DNA from 3 places in the Vibrio sp. YIC-376 genome. Region 2 is predicted to be linked to each of the others. Evidence: predicted binding sites of a transcription regulator. Region 2 holds the regulator's gene; each other region holds the start of a gene.
The links. Region 2 encodes MetJ, which represses methionine synthesis genes. Its sites were predicted from a motif close to TTAGACNTNTANANGTCTAA; they were not measured.
Positions count from the first base shown of each region.

Region 1: a site for MetJ is predicted at 2,106-2,125, ahead of metH (methionine synthase). Genes of this name have one in related genera too.
Region 3: a site for MetJ is predicted at 2,369-2,388, ahead of metK (methionine adenosyltransferase). Genes of this name have one in related genera too.

Region 1 covers NZ_JBBWFK010000012.1:96,248-102,268, reverse strand. The annotation lists gene WJM94_RS19635 (transposase) at 48-311, opposite strand; gene WJM94_RS19630 (cation:proton antiporter) at 623-1,981, opposite strand; gene metH (methionine synthase) at 2,174-5,854, shown strand; gene lysC (lysine-sensitive aspartokinase 3) at 5,924-6,021, opposite strand, start outside.
Region 2 covers NZ_JBBWFK010000021.1:46,026-52,046, reverse strand. The annotation lists partial or broken gene tuf (elongation factor Tu) at 1-415, shown strand, start outside; gene WJM94_RS22715 ((2Fe-2S)-binding protein) at 748-933, shown strand; gene bfr (bacterioferritin) at 1,032-1,508, shown strand; gene WJM94_RS22705 (malic enzyme-like NAD(P)-binding protein) at 1,718-2,995, shown strand; gene metJ (met regulon transcriptional regulator MetJ) at 3,111-3,431, opposite strand; gene WJM94_RS22695 (O-succinylhomoserine (thiol)-lyase) at 3,655-4,818, shown strand; gene WJM94_RS22690 (bifunctional aspartate kinase/homoserine dehydrogenase II) at 4,831-6,021, shown strand, end outside.
Region 3 covers NZ_JBBWFK010000013.1:70,288-76,308, forward strand. The annotation lists gene epd (erythrose-4-phosphate dehydrogenase) at 1-14, opposite strand, end outside; gene tkt (transketolase) at 157-2,151, opposite strand; gene metK (methionine adenosyltransferase) at 2,468-3,622, shown strand; gene WJM94_RS20020 (DUF2189 domain-containing protein) at 3,940-4,737, shown strand; gene WJM94_RS20025 (SprT family zinc-dependent metalloprotease) at 4,803-5,300, shown strand; gene endA (deoxyribonuclease I) at 5,430-6,021, shown strand, end outside.

The DNA of each region.
Region 1 (6,021 bases), on a different contig from region 2:
GAGTTCAATTGAACGCAAGCCCGGCCCATTTATACCAATCTGGAAAATTAACTGGTCAGGTCTATCCATCTTCTCGAACACATCTTGGTGACTTTGATGGAACATTCCAAAAAACTATTCCAAGCCCTACACACTTTGGAGACAATGTCTTCGTAATCCGAAAAAGACTGATTGGCGAGATAGTGTTGTCTTAACCAACTCCATACTTGTTCTATGGGGTTTAGCTCTGGAGAATAGGGTGGGAGTTTCTCCACGGAAAGCCCATATTCGTGAGCGATAATTGATGGGGTAAGAGTGATAGTGGTTGCCACATTCTATTTCGATATAAGCGTGGATCTGGGCACCAATAGGCCACCCGCCTTGTGTATCATGAGCCCCATCTTCTATGTATTTGCTTAATTGTGTTCGCTTTGCTCAGAAGTTAAGAATCCTGGCCGTTCGGTTCTCGGTTTTGGGTGGCTCTCAAGATGATATTGTTCAGGCTATCCATAGCAAATAAGTTCTGTTATGGAATAGCCTTAATTAGATCATATGTTTCCTGAGGTGTCATTTCATCTAGCAGGTCAGGGAAATTTACGTATAAAAAAAGCAGCCATCTGGCTGCTTTCTAAAGAACTAAATATCAAGACTCAAGCTGTTCTTTCTGCTCTTGTGGCACTTCCTGCTCTTTTATTTCGGAGGAGGATAAAGCGTTACGCTCTTCTTCCATCTTCTTCTCTTCTGCTTTGGCTTTTTCAATCATTGGAGTAATTGTGGAACCCTGAATCAAAATAGAGAATACAACGACCGCGTAAGTCATCACTAGGATGATCTCTTTTACATCAATGAGCTTTTCTTGAACAACCCAAATTCCAGACGGAATAGAAAGTGCCATTGCCAGAGCTAGCCCTCCACGAAGGCCTCCCCAAGTCAGAATTTTTACTGACCAACGGTTATATTTTCTGTAACGCTTAAAGCCAATGTAGGAGAGGAATACACTTAGGTAGCGAGATGCTAGTACCAGCGGTACCGCAATTGCCATCATCATCCAGTCTTCTTGGTGGAATTTAAATAACAGCATCGACATACCGATTAACAGGAATAGTACGCCATTCAGGAACTCATCAACCAACTCCCAAAAGTGGTCTAGGTGATCCTCACTTTCTTTAGAAAAGCCGATGAAACGTGTCCAGTTACCAATCATGATCCCTGAGACAACCATCGCTAATGGGCCTGATACGTGAATGTACTCTGCGAATGCGTAACCAGCGGTAGGCACGCCAATTGTAAGTAGTAGCTCCATTGAGTGATCATCTGTTGCACTGATTAAGTAGTGGAAGAGAAGACCAAGCAAGAAGCCATAGAAAATACCCCCAATCGCTTCTTGAATAAATAGCATGGTTACACTCCCTACCGTAGGAGCTTCAGTACCAAATGCGATTGTGAATAAGGTGACAAAAATAACCAGACCGAAGCCATCATTGAATAATGATTCACCTTCGATTTGTGTCGAGATACGTTTTGGGGCGTTTAACTTTTTAACAATAGCAAGTACCGCTATCGGGTCAGTAGGCGAAATCAATGCACCAAACAGCAAGCAGTAAACTAGGTCAAAATGAATGCCAATCAACAAGCAGATTCCGTAGAGGACAAAGCCGATAAAGAAAGTCGAAAACAGAGTGGCTCCAAGCGCTAATACCGTAATTTCCCACTTTTGATCTTTGAGGTTAGGTAGTTTAATCCCCAGACCACCGGCAAAAAGCAGAAATCCTAGGATACCTTTGAGCAAGAAATTTTCGAAGTTGATGCTGGTTACTGTCTCTGTGGCTATTTCTGTAAGATGGAACCAGTTGTTTTGACCTGCAATCAGGATAAGGAGTGAAAGTACCATCGAGCCAGCGGTAATGGCGATGGTGGTTTGCATCTTTCCGATCTTACTGTTTACAAAGGCTATTAGCATCGCAGCAGCGGAGAGAAAACATAAAGTATGGTAGACCGACATTAGAACACTCTGTTTGTAACATTTTATGAATGGAATTCTCGGCTGATGCTGCTTAAATAGCAAACATTTTTTCGTGATTATTTGATAAGTTAAGAAGTCGATAAAATAATCATGATTTCCATATTTAGACGTCTAGACTCCTGAAGTTTGTGTGATAGGATGGAATCATAAATAAAGGAACGAGGCTGTACTGTGGGAAGTAATGTAAGACAACAGATTGAAGCTCATTTGAAGCAACGTATTCTTCTGATCGATGGTGGTATGGGAACCATGATTCAGGGGTACAAACTTGAAGAGCAAGATTATCGAGGAGAACGCTTTGCAGATTGGCAATGCGATCTAAAGGGTAACAACGACTTGTTGGTACTGAGTCAGCCTCAGTTGATCAAGGAAATACATGGCGCTTATCTTGAAGCTGGTGCGGATATTCTAGAAACCAACACCTTTAATGCTACGACTATTGCGATGGCTGACTACGAGATGGAAAGCCTTAGCGAAGAGATAAACTTTGCAGCTGCCAAGTTAGCGCGTGAAGTTGCCGATGCATGGACTGCAAAAACGCCAGATAAGCCACGATTTGTAGCTGGTGTGCTTGGTCCTACAAACCGTACCTGTTCTATCTCTCCAGATGTAAATGACCCAGGGTACCGCAACGTCAGTTTTGATCAGTTGGTTGAAGCCTACTCAGAGTCTACTCGTGCTCTGATTAAAGGTGGTTCAGATCTGATCCTCATCGAAACCATTTTTGATACCTTAAATGCTAAAGCGTGTGCTTTCGCGGTTGATTCGGTCTTTGAAGAACTGGGTATCGCTTTACCTGTGATGATCTCTGGCACCATCACCGATGCTTCTGGCCGTACTTTGTCAGGACAAACAACTGAAGCGTTCTACAACTCATTGCGTCATGTGAAGCCAATTTCTTTTGGCCTGAACTGTGCGCTCGGTCCAGACGAACTACGTCCATATGTTGAGGAGTTGTCCCGCATATCAGAATCTTTTGTGTCTGCTCACCCTAATGCAGGATTACCGAATGCATTTGGTGAATATGATTTATCCCCTGAGGATATGGCCAAGCATGTAAAAGAGTGGGCTGAAAGTGGTTTCTTGAACCTGATTGGTGGCTGTTGTGGCACTACACCTGATCACATTCGTCACATGGCAAAGGTAGTTGCAGAGGTGAAGCCTCGTGAATTGCCTGAACTGCCAGTGGCTTGTCGTCTGTCTGGTTTAGAGCCTTTGACTATCGAAAAAGACTCGTTATTTATTAACGTTGGTGAACGTACTAACGTTACTGGCTCTGCTCGATTTAAACGCTTAATCAAAGAAGAGCTATACGATGAAGCACTCGATGTTGCACGTCAGCAAGTCGAGAATGGCGCGCAAATCATCGATATCAACATGGATGAAGGCATGTTGGATGCACAGGCTTGTATGGTTCGCTTCTTGAACCTGTGTGCTTCTGAGCCTGAAATTTCAAAAGTGCCTATCATGGTTGACTCTTCCAAGTGGGAAGTCATCGAAGCTGGCCTGAAGTGCATTCAGGGTAAAGGCATTGTGAACTCTATTTCTCTAAAAGAAGGTAAAGAGAAGTTTGTTGAGCAGGCTAAACTGATTCGCCGTTATGGTGCTGCGGTTATCGTCATGGCATTTGACGAAGTTGGTCAGGCTGATACACGCGAGCGCAAAATTGAAATTTGTACCAATGCTTACCGTATTTTGGTTGATGAAGTCGGTTTCCCACCAGAAGACATTATTTTTGACCCGAATATTTTTGCTGTGGCCACTGGTATCGATGAACACAACAACTATGCCGTTGACTTTATTGAAGCGGTGGGCGACATCAAACGTGACTTGCCGCATGCGATGATATCAGGCGGTGTGTCTAATGTTTCTTTCTCGTTCCGTGGCAATAACTATGTTCGTGAAGCGATTCATGCAGTATTCCTCTACCACTGTTTTAAAAATGGTATGGATATGGGCATCGTTAATGCTGGTCAGCTGGAGATCTACGATAACGTACCTGAAAAACTGCGCGAAGCGGTAGAAGATGTCGTTCTTAACCGTCGTAACGATGCTACCGAAAGACTACTGGATATCGCTGCGGAATATGCAGATAAAGGCGTCGGTAAAGAAGAAGATGCCGCAGCACTTGAGTGGCGAACTTGGTCAGTCGAAAAGCGTTTAGAGCATGCTTTAGTTAAAGGGATTACCGAGTTTATCGTTGAAGACACAGAAGAAGCTCGTGTTAACGCCTCTAAGCCACTAGAAGTGATTGAAGGTCCGTTAATGGACGGAATGAACGTGGTCGGCGACTTGTTTGGTGAAGGTAAGATGTTCCTTCCTCAAGTGGTTAAGTCAGCGCGTGTTATGAAACAAGCGGTAGCTCATTTAGAACCATTTATCGATGCAGAGAAGCAGGTCGGTCAAACTAACGGTAAGATCTTACTCGCTACAGTGAAAGGCGATGTGCACGATATCGGAAAAAATATTGTGGGTGTCGTTTTGCAATGTAACAACTACGAGATCATCGATCTTGGTGTTATGGTGCCGTGTGAAAAGATCCTAAAAGTAGCCAAAGAAGAGAACGTCGACATTATCGGTTTGTCGGGTCTGATTACCCCATCATTAGATGAAATGGTTCATGTGGCTAAAGAGATGGAGCGCCTTGATTTTAATCTTCCGCTTCTGATCGGTGGCGCTACAACTTCGAAAGCGCATACCGCAGTTAAAATCGAACAGAATTATAAACACCCGGTGGTTTACGTTAACAACGCATCACGAGCGGTAGGTGTTTGTACTTCCCTGTTGTCTGATGAACGTCGTCCTGCTTTTGTAGAAAAGTTGAATGAAGATTATGAGCGCGTACGTGATCAGCACAATCGTAAGAAGCCCAGAACCAAGCCAGTCACTCTTGAGGAAGCTCGTGCCAATAAAGTAGCCATCGATTGGGATACGTATACTCCTCCTGTTCCAAAGCAGCCGGGGATTCATATCTTTGATGATTTTGATGTCGCGACTTTACGTAAGTACATCGACTGGACGCCATTCTTTATGACCTGGTCACTGGTTGGTAAATATCCAACGATTTTCCAGCATGAAGAAGTTGGTGAAGAGGCGCAACGTTTGTTCCATGATGCGAATGAGCTACTTGACCGTGTCGAGCGTGAAGGTTTGATGCAAGCGCGTGGCATGTGTGGTCTGTTCCCTGCCGCGAGTGTGGGTGATGACATTGAAGTGTACACTGATGAATCGCGTACCGAAGTCGCGAAAGTTCTGCGTAACCTGCGTCAGCAGACGGAGAAACCAAAAGGCTTTAACTACTGCCTATCAGATTACGTCGCACCAAAAGAGTCAGGTAAGCATGACTGGGTTGGCGCGTTTGCGGTAACTGGTGGTATTGGTGAGCGTGAACTGGCTGACGAGTATAAGGCTAAGGGTGATGATTACAACGCGATTATGATCCAGGCTGTAGCGGATCGTTTGGCTGAAGCGTTTGCGGAATATCTGCATCAACGTGTACGTAAAGAAATCTGGGGTTATGCTGAGGATGAGAATTTATCCAACGACGACCTCATTCGTGAAAAATACCAAGGTATTCGACCTGCACCAGGCTACCCGGCATGTCCAGAGCATACTGAAAAAGGGCCACTATGGGAGCTTCTAAACGTAGAAGAGAATATTGGTATGTCGCTCACTTCTAGTTATGCGATGTATCCAGGCGCTTCCGTTTCTGGTTGGTATTTTTCTCACCCAGACTCTCGTTACTTTGCGATCGCACAGATTCAGGAAGATCAGCTCGAAAGCTATGCTCAGCGTAAAGGCTGGGATAGGCTAGAAGCAGAAAAATGGTTAGGTCCGAACATTAACGGCTAATCCATCGAAAAGAGAAAGGGCTGCCTACTGGGCAGCCCTTTGTTTTTCTGTATGTCGATAAAATCGTAATTATCGTTCAAACAACTCTGCGTGCAGCTTTTGAATCGCTTGTTGAGATTCTGATTTGTGCAGAAGGAAACACAAGTTATGTGGGCTAGCACCGTAGC
Region 2 (6,021 bases):
TGGTGTTGAAATGTTCCGTAAACTTCTAGACGAAGGTCGTGCGGGTGAGAACGTTGGTGCACTTCTACGTGGTACTAAGCGTGACGAAGTAGAACGTGGTCAAGTACTAGCTAAACCAGGTTCAATCACTCCACACACTAAGTTTGAATCAGAAGTATACGTACTGTCTAAAGATGAAGGTGGTCGTCACACTCCATTCTTCAAAGGCTACCGTCCACAGTTCTACTTCCGTACAACTGACGTAACTGGTGATATCTCTCTACCAGAAGGCGTAGAAATGGTAATGCCAGGTGACAACATTCAGATGACTGTTGAGCTAATCGCACCAATCGCAATGGACGAAGGTCTACGTTTCGCGATCCGTGAAGGTGGCCGTACAGTAGGTGCTGGTGTTGTTGCTAAGATCTTCGACTAATTCATAACGAATTAAACGAAATCTTGCACTTTCTTCAATTTGAAGAAAACGCATCTAGAGAAAGGGAAGCTTAGGCTTCCCTTTTTCATATCTAGAGTTTCATTTAGTTATAAGCCGACATAAAACGTTTCTATTTTTTCCTCGTTAATACATAACCTTACCAAGTTACTTATAGCTTCAGTCTATTGCTCACGGCTAAGTGATTGATCTTTAGTTAGTTCATTAAAATCAATATAACCAAATGTTCTGAATAGAATCCCAATACGACTGGTAACAAGAACCATTCTTGTTTATATTGACCATCTCGGGTTTATTTCTATAGGTTTTTGAATATGTTCGTTTGTCTTTGTCATGGTGTTTCTGACAAAAAAATTAGAAAGTTAGCGATAGATGAAGGCATCACGGATATCAGAGGGATTAAGCGATGCACAGCATTGGGGAGTCAATGTGGTAAATGCATCAAACAAGCCAAAGAAATTTTAGCTGAACACTACACTGAACTAAAACAAGCCAGCTGATCATCGTGATGATACGGTGAAAGAGCTATCAGCCTTTTGACACCTTCTCATTTGCTTCTACATTTAAATGAAGCCTAAAAAAGAGGAGGGGTGCGTCCATGAAAGGCGATCCAATCATAATTCAACATCTCAATAAAGTGCTCGGCAACGAGCTCGTCGCTATCAATCAATATTTTCTCCATGCTCGTATGTACAAAGACTGGGGCTTAAAGCATCTGGCCGATAAGGAATACCACGAGTCAATTGATGAAATGAAGCATGCAGATCATCTCATCGAACGTATTTTGTTTTTGGAAGGTTTACCTAATCTGCAAGATCTCGGCAAGTTGATGATCGGCGAAGATACCAAAGAAATGCTCGAATGCGATCTCAAATTGGAAATGGCCGCTATTCCGGATTTAAAAGATGCCATCGCGTATGCGGAAGATATCAGGGACTACGTCTCTCGCGATCTTTTCCAAGATATTCTCGAGGATGAAGAAGAGCATGTCGATTGGCTTGAAACTCAGCTTGGCCTGATTGAAATGTCGGGTATTGAAAATTATCTACAAGCACAGTACGTAGATGAAGAATAATCTTGGGCGTCTCAAGATTGTATTTATAAATCTTAACCTTATAGCAGAGCACCTGACTTAAAAGTTAGGTGCTTTTCATCATTATCTGGTCTAATCTCATTTTATTATCACTATTTTAAGGATTTTGCTCGCAATCTTACCTTTGAAGATTGACTTCTATCCTTTAGAATTTATTCCCCCTTACCTAAATATAAAAAAAGAGACCCCCCATGTCTGAAGACAATCGCCAAGCAGCAACTAGAGAAGAAGAACAGCGCCAACGAGCTCTTGACTACCATGCTTACCCGACCCCAGGGAAAATTGCAGTCGAGCTAACAAAACCGGCAGAAACCGCAGGCGATCTAGCTTTAGCTTACAGCCCTGGTGTTGCTGAGCCTGTGCGTGAAATCGCGCAAAATCCTGACAATGTGTATAAGTACACAGCGAAAGGTAACATGGTTGCCGTAATTTCTAACGGTACCGCTATTCTTGGTCTGGGTAACCTTGGCCCTCTTGCTTCTAAACCAGTAATGGAAGGTAAAGCGTTATTGTTTAAGCGTTTTGCTGGCCTTGATTCAATTGATATCGAAGTAAAACACCGCACGATCGACGAGTTCGTTAATACCGTTGCGAGCATTGCTGACACATTCGGTGGTATCAACCTAGAAGACATCAAAGCACCGGATTGTTTTGAGATTGAAAAGCGCCTTATCGAACGTTGTGACGTTCCTGTTTTCCATGATGATCAGCACGGCACAGCAATCGTAACGGCCGCAGGTATGCTGAATGCGATCGAGCTACAAGGCAAGAAACTAGAAGATTCCACAATCGTTTGTCTTGGTGCTGGTGCTGCGGCAGTAGCATGTATGGAGCTACTGATCAAATGTGGCGCAATGCGTGAAAAGATTTACATGCTGGATCGTAAGGGTGTGATTCATACTCGTCGTGATGATCTCAATGAGTACAAACAGCTATTCGCGAATAACACGGATAAGCGTACCCTGGAAGATGTTATCGAAGGTGCCGATCTGTTCCTTGGTGTTTCAGGTCCGAACCTACTTCCTGCAGAAGCTCTGAAACTGATGGCTGATAAGCCAATTGTTTTTGCGTGCTCTAACCCTGATCCAGAAATCAAGCCAGAGCTTGCACACGACGTTCGTAGTGACTTGATCATGGGTACTGGACGCAGTGATTACCCGAACCAGGTAAACAACGTGCTTTGCTTCCCATTCATCTTCCGTGGTGCTCTGGATGTACGTGCAAGTGAAATTAATGATGAAATGAAGCTTGCTGCTGTCGAAGCAATTCGTGAACTGGCGAAGGAACCAGTGCCAGAAGCAGTACTTAAAGCTGCTGGTGTGGATAAGCTTGAGTTTGGTACTGACTACATTATTCCTAAGCCAATGGACGCGCGTCTGTTGCCTCGTGTTGCAAAAGCAGTGGCTCAAGCTGCCGTTGACTCTGGTGTTGCTCGCATTGAGATGCCAGAAAACTACATGGCAGAGTAATTCTTCCGTCGTAAATGATGTACAAAAAATGGGACGCTATCGCGTCCCATTTTTTATGTCATTCTTTTAGTACTGGAAGCTGAACAACCGAGCGGTGTATTCAATTCAACCATAATTACTCGTCATCAAACGACTCGAACTCGATACCCATTGCTGTCATCAGCGCTTTTGCTTCTGTCGGAATATCGTCAGGGCGATCTTTACGAAGGTCTTCATCCGTAGGAAGCGGTTGTCCTGTGTACGCGTGCAGGAATGCTTCACATAGGAGTTCGCTGTTGGTAGCGTGGCGTAAATTATTGATCTGACGGCGAGTACGCTCATCAGTTAGCACTTTTAAAACTTTCAGCGGGATAGATACAGTGATTTTTTTTACTTGTTCGCTTTTCTTTCCATGCTCAGCATACGGGCTAATGTATTCGCCATTCCAGTCAGCCATTGCGTACCTTCATATTTGTAATAGGTTAAAAATAATAGAGGTGCTGATTTTAGCTGCATTTACTGCCATAAGCAAAGACATATAGACGTCTAGAAGTGTTGACGTCTCAAAATTTGACGAGTAAAGTGACAGGAACAGTAAGGGAGTGTGCAATTCATTGAATCTGAAATTTAGATATAGCGCATTCCTATTTAGAAGTCACCACCTGTGAAAGGATACACCCATGAGCATCCGCAAGCCTGCGACCATTGCTGTACGCACTGGTATCGAATCCGACACTCAATACCATGCTGTCGTTCCACCAATTTATCTATCGACAAACTATGGCTTTCCTGCATTTGGAGAAGTGCCTAAGTACGACTACACGCGCTCAGGTAACCCAAACCGTGGCTTGTTAGAAAGCGCTCTGTCTGAGCTGGAATCAGGAAAAGGAGCGGTGGTAACCAACTGCGGTACGTCTGCGCTGAACTTGTGGGTCTCTGCTTTCATCGGTCCTGACGATCTGATTGTTGCACCACATGACTGCTATGGTGGTACTTACCGTCTTTTCAATACTCGCGCCAACAAAGGTGACTTCAAAGTGCTGTTTGTTGATCAATCAGACGAGCAGGCGCTTGATGCAGCTTTAGCGCAAAAGCCAAAGCTTATCTTGATAGAAACACCGTCAAACCCTCTTGTTCGCGTCGTGGATATTGCTGCTGTATGTGAAAAGGCCAAGCAAGTCGGAGCCTTGGTTGCCGTAGACAATACCTTTTTGACACCTGTGTACCAAAAGCCATTAGATCTGGGTGCTGACTTCGTTATTCACTCTACAACGAAATACATCAATGGCCACTCGGACGTCATTGGTGGTGTGGTGATCACTAAGACGGAAGCGCATGCAGAAGAGCTGGCGTGGTGGGGTAACTGCATTGGTGCGACAGGCACGCCATTCGATAGTTACATGACGTTGAGAGGTATTCGTACGTTAGGCGCTCGTATGCGAGTGCATGAAGAGAGCTCAAAGCAGGTACTTGCATATCTGAAGCAACAATCGTTAGTAGCGAAAATTTATCACCCAAGTCTGCCTGAGCACCCAGGACACGAGATTGCGAAAAAGCAGCAATCAGGTTTTGGCTCGATGCTGAGTTTTGAGTTTGCTGGCTCATTTGAACAGCTCAAAGTGTTCGTTAAAGAGCTGCAGTTGTTCTCTCTTGCTGAATCACTAGGTGGTGTAGAGAGTTTGATTTGTCACCCTGCGTCTATGACACATCGTGCGATGGGTGAAGCCGCGCTGGCAGAGGCTGGTGTATCACAGCAATTACTGCGCCTTTCTGTCGGTCTCGAAGATGCACAAGATCTGATTGCTGACCTAGAGCAAGCTTTCACTAAATCGGCACAGCAATAGGAAACAATAATAATGACTGTACAACGTCAGCTACATAAATTTGGTGGTAGCAGCTTAGCTAATCCTGAATGTTACTTGCGTGTCGCGGGTATCCTTAAAGAATATTCAGCAGAAAATGACCTGGTCGTGGTATCCGCTGCAGGCAAAACTACGAACCGCCTGATTGAGTTTCTCGAAGGCTTAGAGAAAGATGGTCGAATTGCTCACGAAGCGTTACAAGGATTAAGACAGTTTCAAACTGGTCTCGTCGAAGAATTGTTAGAAGGTGAAGCTCAAACACACGTGTTGGCCACTTTACAAGATGAGTTCAGTACGTTGGCTGAACTGACATCTCCGCTTACCGACGCGAAAAAAGCGGCAGTCCTAGGACATGGGGAAGTGTGGTCTTCTCGTTTGCTTGCGGCATTATTGACTCAGCAGGGGTTACCCGCCGTCGCGCAAGATGCGAGAGCATTTTTACGAGCTGAAGCCGGGACGCAGCCAGAAGTCGACCGCGCTCGCTCATACCCGCTTATTAAAGAAGCACTGGCCCAGCATAGTCATAAACGAGTGATTATTACCGGTTTCATGGCGCAGAATGACCATGGTGAAACCGTTCTTCTTGGGCGTAATGGTTCTGACTATTCTGCGACAGTGATAGGTGCGCTTGCGGAAGTCATTACGGTCACTATCTGGAGTGATGTGGCGGGTGTTTATAGTGCTGATCCGCGTTTAGTTGCGGATGCGTGTTTACTGCCGCTGTTGAGATTGGATGAAGCCAGTGAGCTTGCACGTCTGGCAGCGCCTGTGCTACACAGCCGAACGCTTCAGCCTGTGGCGCAAAGTACTATGGATTTGAGCCTCAAATGCAGTTATCAACCTGAATCAGGTTCGACTCGCATCGAACGCGTACTTGCTTCTGGACGTGGGGCAAAAATTATTACTTCATTGGATGATGTGCTGTTAGTGCAGTTGTCATTCAAACCTGGTCATGACTTCAATAAAACGCAAAGTGATGTGCTTAATTCACTTCTGCGTGCCCAGTTAGAGCCTCTGACTTTTGAACTCCAGCCAGAACAGCAGATTTTGCGATTAGCCTATACCGCCGAAATTGCTGGTGGTGCGCTGAAGTTCTTACAAGCGTCGGCGTTTGAGGCAGAAATCACGCTTCAAGCGGGATATTCTCTGCTTGCTGCTGTGGGGGCTGGAGTAACGACAAATCCT
Region 3 (6,021 bases), on a different contig from region 2:
GCAACCTTTAGCATTTATCCTTCGCCCTACCTGAATTTTCGTGTCACAAATAGTACCCGATGAGAAACAAAAACGCATTAAGTAAGTGACTTTACCGACACTGTGAACATAAAAAAACCGAGCATTCCTGCTCGGTTTATTTCATCTGCGTTTTTCTTACGCTAGCAGTTCTTTAGCAGTGTTTACTACGTTTTCAGTAGTGAAGCCGAACATCTTGAACAGTTCGCCTGCTGGTGCAGATTCACCAAAGGTCGTCATGCCGATGATCTTGCCGCCGAAGCCAACGTACTTGTACCAGAAGTCTGCGATGCCTGCTTCGATAGCGATACGTGCAGTGACGTCTGATGGTAGTACAGCTTCACGGTAAGCCGCGTCTTGCTTGTCGAATGCATCCGTTGATGGCATTGAAACAACACGTACTTTCTTACCTTCTGCAGTTAGCTGCGCTGCTGCTTCAACCGCTAGCTCAACTTCAGAGCCAGTTGCGATAAGGATAAGCTCTGGCTTGCCTTCACATTCTTTCAGGATGTAAGCACCTTTCGCGATGTCTGCTACTTGTTCTGCAGTACGCTCTTGTTGTGCCAGGTTCTGACGAGAGAAAATAAGCGCAGTTGGCGCATCTTTACGTTCGATAGCCAGTTTCCAAGCCACTGCCGATTCAACCTGATCACATGGACGCCATGTGCTCATGTTCGGAGTCAGACGTAGAGAAGCCATTTGCTCAACTGGTTGGTGAGTTGGGCCATCTTCGCCAAGGCCGATAGAATCGTGCGTGTACACCTGGATGTTCTGAATTTTCATCAGAGCGGCCATGCGCATGGCGTTACGTGCGTATTCCATGAACATTAGGAACGTTGCACCGTAAGGAACGAAACCACCGTGTAGCGCGATACCGTTCATGATCGCAGTCATACCGAATTCACGCACGCCGTAGTGAATGTAGTTACCTGAGAAGTCAGTCGCTTCTAGAGACTTAGAGCCAGACCACATAGTCAGGTTAGAAGGCGCAAGGTCAGCAGAGCCGCCCATGAATTCTGGAAGCATCTGACCAAATGCTTCTAGTGCATTTTGTGATGCTTTACGTGATGCGATGTTTGCTGGATTCGCTTGAAGATCGGCAATAATTTGGTTTGCTTTCTCTTCCCACTCTGCAGGTAGTTCGCCATTGATACGACGCTTAAGCTCTGCCGCTTCTGCTGGGTAAGCTGCAGCGTAAGCTTCGAATTTCTCGTTCCATGCTGCTTCTTTTGCTGCACCCGCTTCTTTCGCATCCCATTCTGCGTATACGTCTGAAGGGATTTCAAATGGACCGAATTCCCAACCTAGGTATTCACGTGCTGCTTGCACTTCGTCTTGACCAAGTGGTGCACCGTGACAGTCGTGAGAACCAGACTTGTTAGGAGAACCAAAACCGATGATAGTCTTAGTACAGATTAGCGTAGGGCGAGGGTCTGCTTTTGCCGCTTCAATTGCTGCATTAATTGCTTCAGAATTGTGACCATCTACCGCTGGGATTACGTGCCAGCCGTACGCTTCAAAACGCTTAGGCGTATCGTCAGAGAACCAGCCTTCAACGTGACCATCGATAGAGATGCCGTTGTCATCCCAGAACGCGATCAGCTTGCCAAGGCCTAGCGTGCCTGCTAGTGAACACGCTTCGTGAGAGATACCTTCCATCAGACAGCCATCACCCATGAACACGTAAGTGAAGTGGTCAACGATGTCGTGGCCTTCTTTGTTGAACTGAGCTGCCAGTGCTTTTTCAGCCATTGCCATACCAACTGCGTTAGTAATGCCTTGACCTAGAGGACCCGTTGTCGTTTCGATACCTGGTGCGTAACCGTACTCTGGGTGACCTGGAGTCTTAGAGTGAAGCTGACGGAAGTTTTTCAGATCGTCGATAGATAGCTCGTAACCACTTAGGTGTAGTAGAGAGTAAATCAACATTGAGCCGTGGCCATTTGAAAGTACGAAACGGTCGCGGTCAGCCCATTCTGGGTTAGATGGATTGTGGTTTAGGTGAGAGCGCCAAAGAACTTCAGCGATATCAGCCATACCCATAGGTGCACCTGGGTGACCAGAGTTAGCTTGTTGAACACCATCCATGCTTAGAGCACGGATTGCATTGGCAAGATGTTTACGAGACGACATGTCTGCTCCTGAGTACGTTAAGCGAAACGAAAAAATTGGTCATAATTCTCTCAAAGCCCCTTAGGGAGCGCAAACGTTTTCCACCCCAAAAGCTCACAAATATTGCATCTGTGAATTTAATTTCCTCGAAACTCTCAAAATCTTAAATATCTCAGGCAAACGTTTGGCTGTGACAAAAATCAAAAAAGAGCTTGTAATTCGAGCAATCAAAATTAGAATAGCCGTCTAGATGTAGATACACCTGCATATATTAGTATTATTTTGCGCTGGAGCGTTTATCATGCTCCAGTTTTAAACCAGATATAGTGGAGCTAACATGGCTAAGCACCTGTTTACTTCTGAGTCAGTATCAGAAGGTCATCCAGATAAAATTGCAGACCAGATTTCTGATGCGGTTCTTGACGCGATTCTAGAGCAAGATCCAAAGGCTCGTGTTGCATGTGAGACTTACGTTAAAACCGGTATGGTAATGGTAGGTGGTGAAGTAACGACTTCAGCATGGGTTGACATTGAAGAGCTAACTCGTGAAACCGTTCGTGAGATCGGCTACACTCACTCAGATATGGGTTTTGATGCGGACTCTTGTGCGGTACTCAGCACAATTGGTAAACAGTCGCCAGATATCAACCAAGGTGTTGATAAAGCTGATCCAAAAGAGCAAGGCGCCGGTGACCAAGGCATCATGTTCGGTTACGCATGTAACGAAACTGAAGTTCTAATGCCAGCTCCGATTACTTACTCTCACCGTCTTGTTGAAAAACAAGCTGAAGTACGTAAAAACGGTACACTACCTTGGTTGCGTCCAGACGCGAAATCTCAGGTTACGTTCCAGTACGACCAAGGTAAGATCGTAGGTATCGATGCAGTTGTTCTTTCAACTCAGCACTGTGATTCAATCTCTACTCCAGACCTACGTGAAGCAGTAATGGAAGAGATCATCAAGCCAGTTCTTCCTTCAGAGTGGCTCAGCAAAGAGACTAAATTCTTCATTAACCCAACAGGCCGTTTCGTAATCGGTGGTCCAATGGGTGACTGTGGTCTGACTGGCCGTAAGATCATCGTAGATACCTACGGCGGCGCAGCTCGTCACGGTGGTGGTGCATTCTCTGGTAAAGATCCATCAAAAGTTGACCGCAGTGCGGCATACGCAGCTCGTTACGTCGCGAAAAACATCGTAGCCGCTGGTATGGCTGATCGTTGTGAAATCCAACTGTCTTACGCTATCGGTGTTGCAGATCCAACATCTATCATGGTGGAAACGTTCGGTACTGAGAAAGTCCATCACGACATCATCATCGAAGCGGTACGTCAGTTCTTTGACCTACGTCCTTACGGTCTACAAGAAATGCTTAACCTTCTGCAACCAATGTACAAGAAGACAGCTGCATACGGTCACTTCGGTCGTGAAGAATTCCCATGGGAAGCGACTGATAAAGCAGAACTTCTTCGCGATTTCGCTGGCATCAAGTAATCGAGCCTCACTCGGAATCTACAAAGCCCTCGCCTCTTGGCGGGGGCTTTTTGTTTCGTCCTATTTCCTACTTCCTTTGCCCACCAGTCGAAACTGACCCGAACAAATTTCAAGCAAATAGTTGTAAATTGTCCCAACTCCGCCAATAGTTAAAATATTGTTAAATAGCATTTCAATAACAACGCGGATCTGAGCTAGTGTGACGACAAAAAACTTGGGGAATACGTTAGCCAGACATCCTTTTATGACTGAAACCTACTAGGGGTTGGGTAAGTCATTACTTAGTTAATTTCGTAGGAATAAACCAAGGAGGAGTTATGCCTCGAACAGTCAATCCATCCGACTTCCATGGTAAGCGAAAGGAAGTACCTGATAACGAATACGCTAGAACCATTCCGTGTAACACGGTTAATCTCAGTGCTCCGTTCCATTGGCTCGCTCTGGGTTTGCATGATTTCGTACGAATGCCACTCATCAGCGCATTTTATGGACTGTGCTTTATGGCTGCAGCCATAGGTATAGTGTTGCTTGTACAGTGGCAAGGCACACACCTTGTCGTAATGCCGAGTCTCATTGTCTACATGTTAATTGGCCCCTTTTTAGCGCTGGGATTATACGATGCCAGCTGGGAAAGAGAGCGCGGACACAAATCTCGCCTGTTCCACTCAATGAAAGCGATCGGGCGTAATTCAAGCTCGCAATGGGCCTTTGCTGTTCTGTTAGCTGTTTGTATGATTTTCTGGATGCGTATTGCAGCGCTTCTTCATGCCCTATACCCATCGGTGCAAGGCGCACCATTGACTGAATTTTTACCATTCCTTGTGATTGGTTCGCTCGTAGGTTTCGTGTTGGCCTGTGTCGTATTCAGCATCTCTGCATTTTCAATTCCATTAATGATGGAACGCCGTGTCGACATGATGACTGCGGTTTTCACCAGCTTCAATGCAGTAAAATCCAATATCCCGGCCATGATTGTTTGGGCGGCGGTCATCTGCGGCGGTATATTAATTGGTTTCGCCACTTACGGAATTGGTATGCTGTTTACCATGCCAATTCTCGGCTACGGAACTTGGCATGCTTACCACGCAACTATTAAGAAAAAACACACACCTTAAATCAGTGATGCTATGATCCAGCCCTCGCAACTGCGGGGGCTTTTTATTGAATTCGTGAGGAAAGAATGGACATTGAACTAAGCTACAAAGCAAAACAGGTGATGACGCAATATATCGTATTAGCTGAACATGCTTTTAAGCGCTCATTCCCTCTTCCAGGCATTACGTTTAATGTTCGTGGCAAAGCTGCCGGAAAAGCCTATCTTCAGCTAAATGAGATTCGCCTCAACCCAGTTCTGTTTAAAGAGAACAAACATGCCTTTTTGCAAGAAGTCATACCGCATGAAGTTGCCCATCTGATCACTTACCAGCTGTATGGCCGAGTGCGCCCTCACGGCAAAGAGTGGCAAACCGTAATGGAATCGGTCTTTAACGTACCTGCTAAAACCACACATAGTTTCGAAGTCTCTTCTGTTCAAGGCAAAACCTTCGAGTATCGCTGTCACTGTACAACTTACCCGCTTTCCGTTCGTCGCCATAATAAAGTGCTGCGTAAACAGGCGGTGTATTCATGTCAGAAGTGTCGTCAGCGTCTTAGCTTCACGGGTGTTCAGCTTACCTAGAGCGTTTGTAAAAATAACCAACTGGTTTCAACGTTATACTTTTCTTTTTTAATTATTAACTTGCTTATTACGAAAGCCTATAACTGAGTGTTAGAATGGCTAAAGTCACACTTTTCTAAGACTTTAACCATGAAATACCTGTTTTCTTTATTCATTCTCGCACTTTCCAGTGCAGCCGTGGCCGCGCCACCAAGTTCCTTTTCAGCCGCTAAGCACGAAGCGGTAAAAATCTATAAGGATCATCCCACCAGCTTTTACTGCGGTTGTGATATTCAATGGCAAGGCAAGAAAGGCTCACCCGACCTTGCCTCTTGCGGCTACCAGGTACGAAAGCAAGAAACACGCGCTTCTCGTATAGAGTGGGAACATGTCGTTCCAGCTTGGCAATTTGGACACCAGCTACAGTGCTGGCAAAATGGCGGCCGTAAAAACTGCTCGCGCAATGACAATACTTTTCGATTAATGGAAGCTGACCTGCATAACCTGACACCGGCGATTGGTGAAGTAAACGGTGACCGTTCTAACTTCAACTTCAGTCAGTGGAATGGCGTTGACGGCGTCAGTTATGGTCGTTGTGAGATGCAGGTAAACTTCAAACAGCGCAAAGTAATGCCACCAGATCGCGCACGTGGTTCTATTGCTCGTACCTACCTTTATATGAGTAAAGAGTACGGGTTCAAGCTTTCCAAACAACAAACTCAGTTGATGAGTGCATGGAACA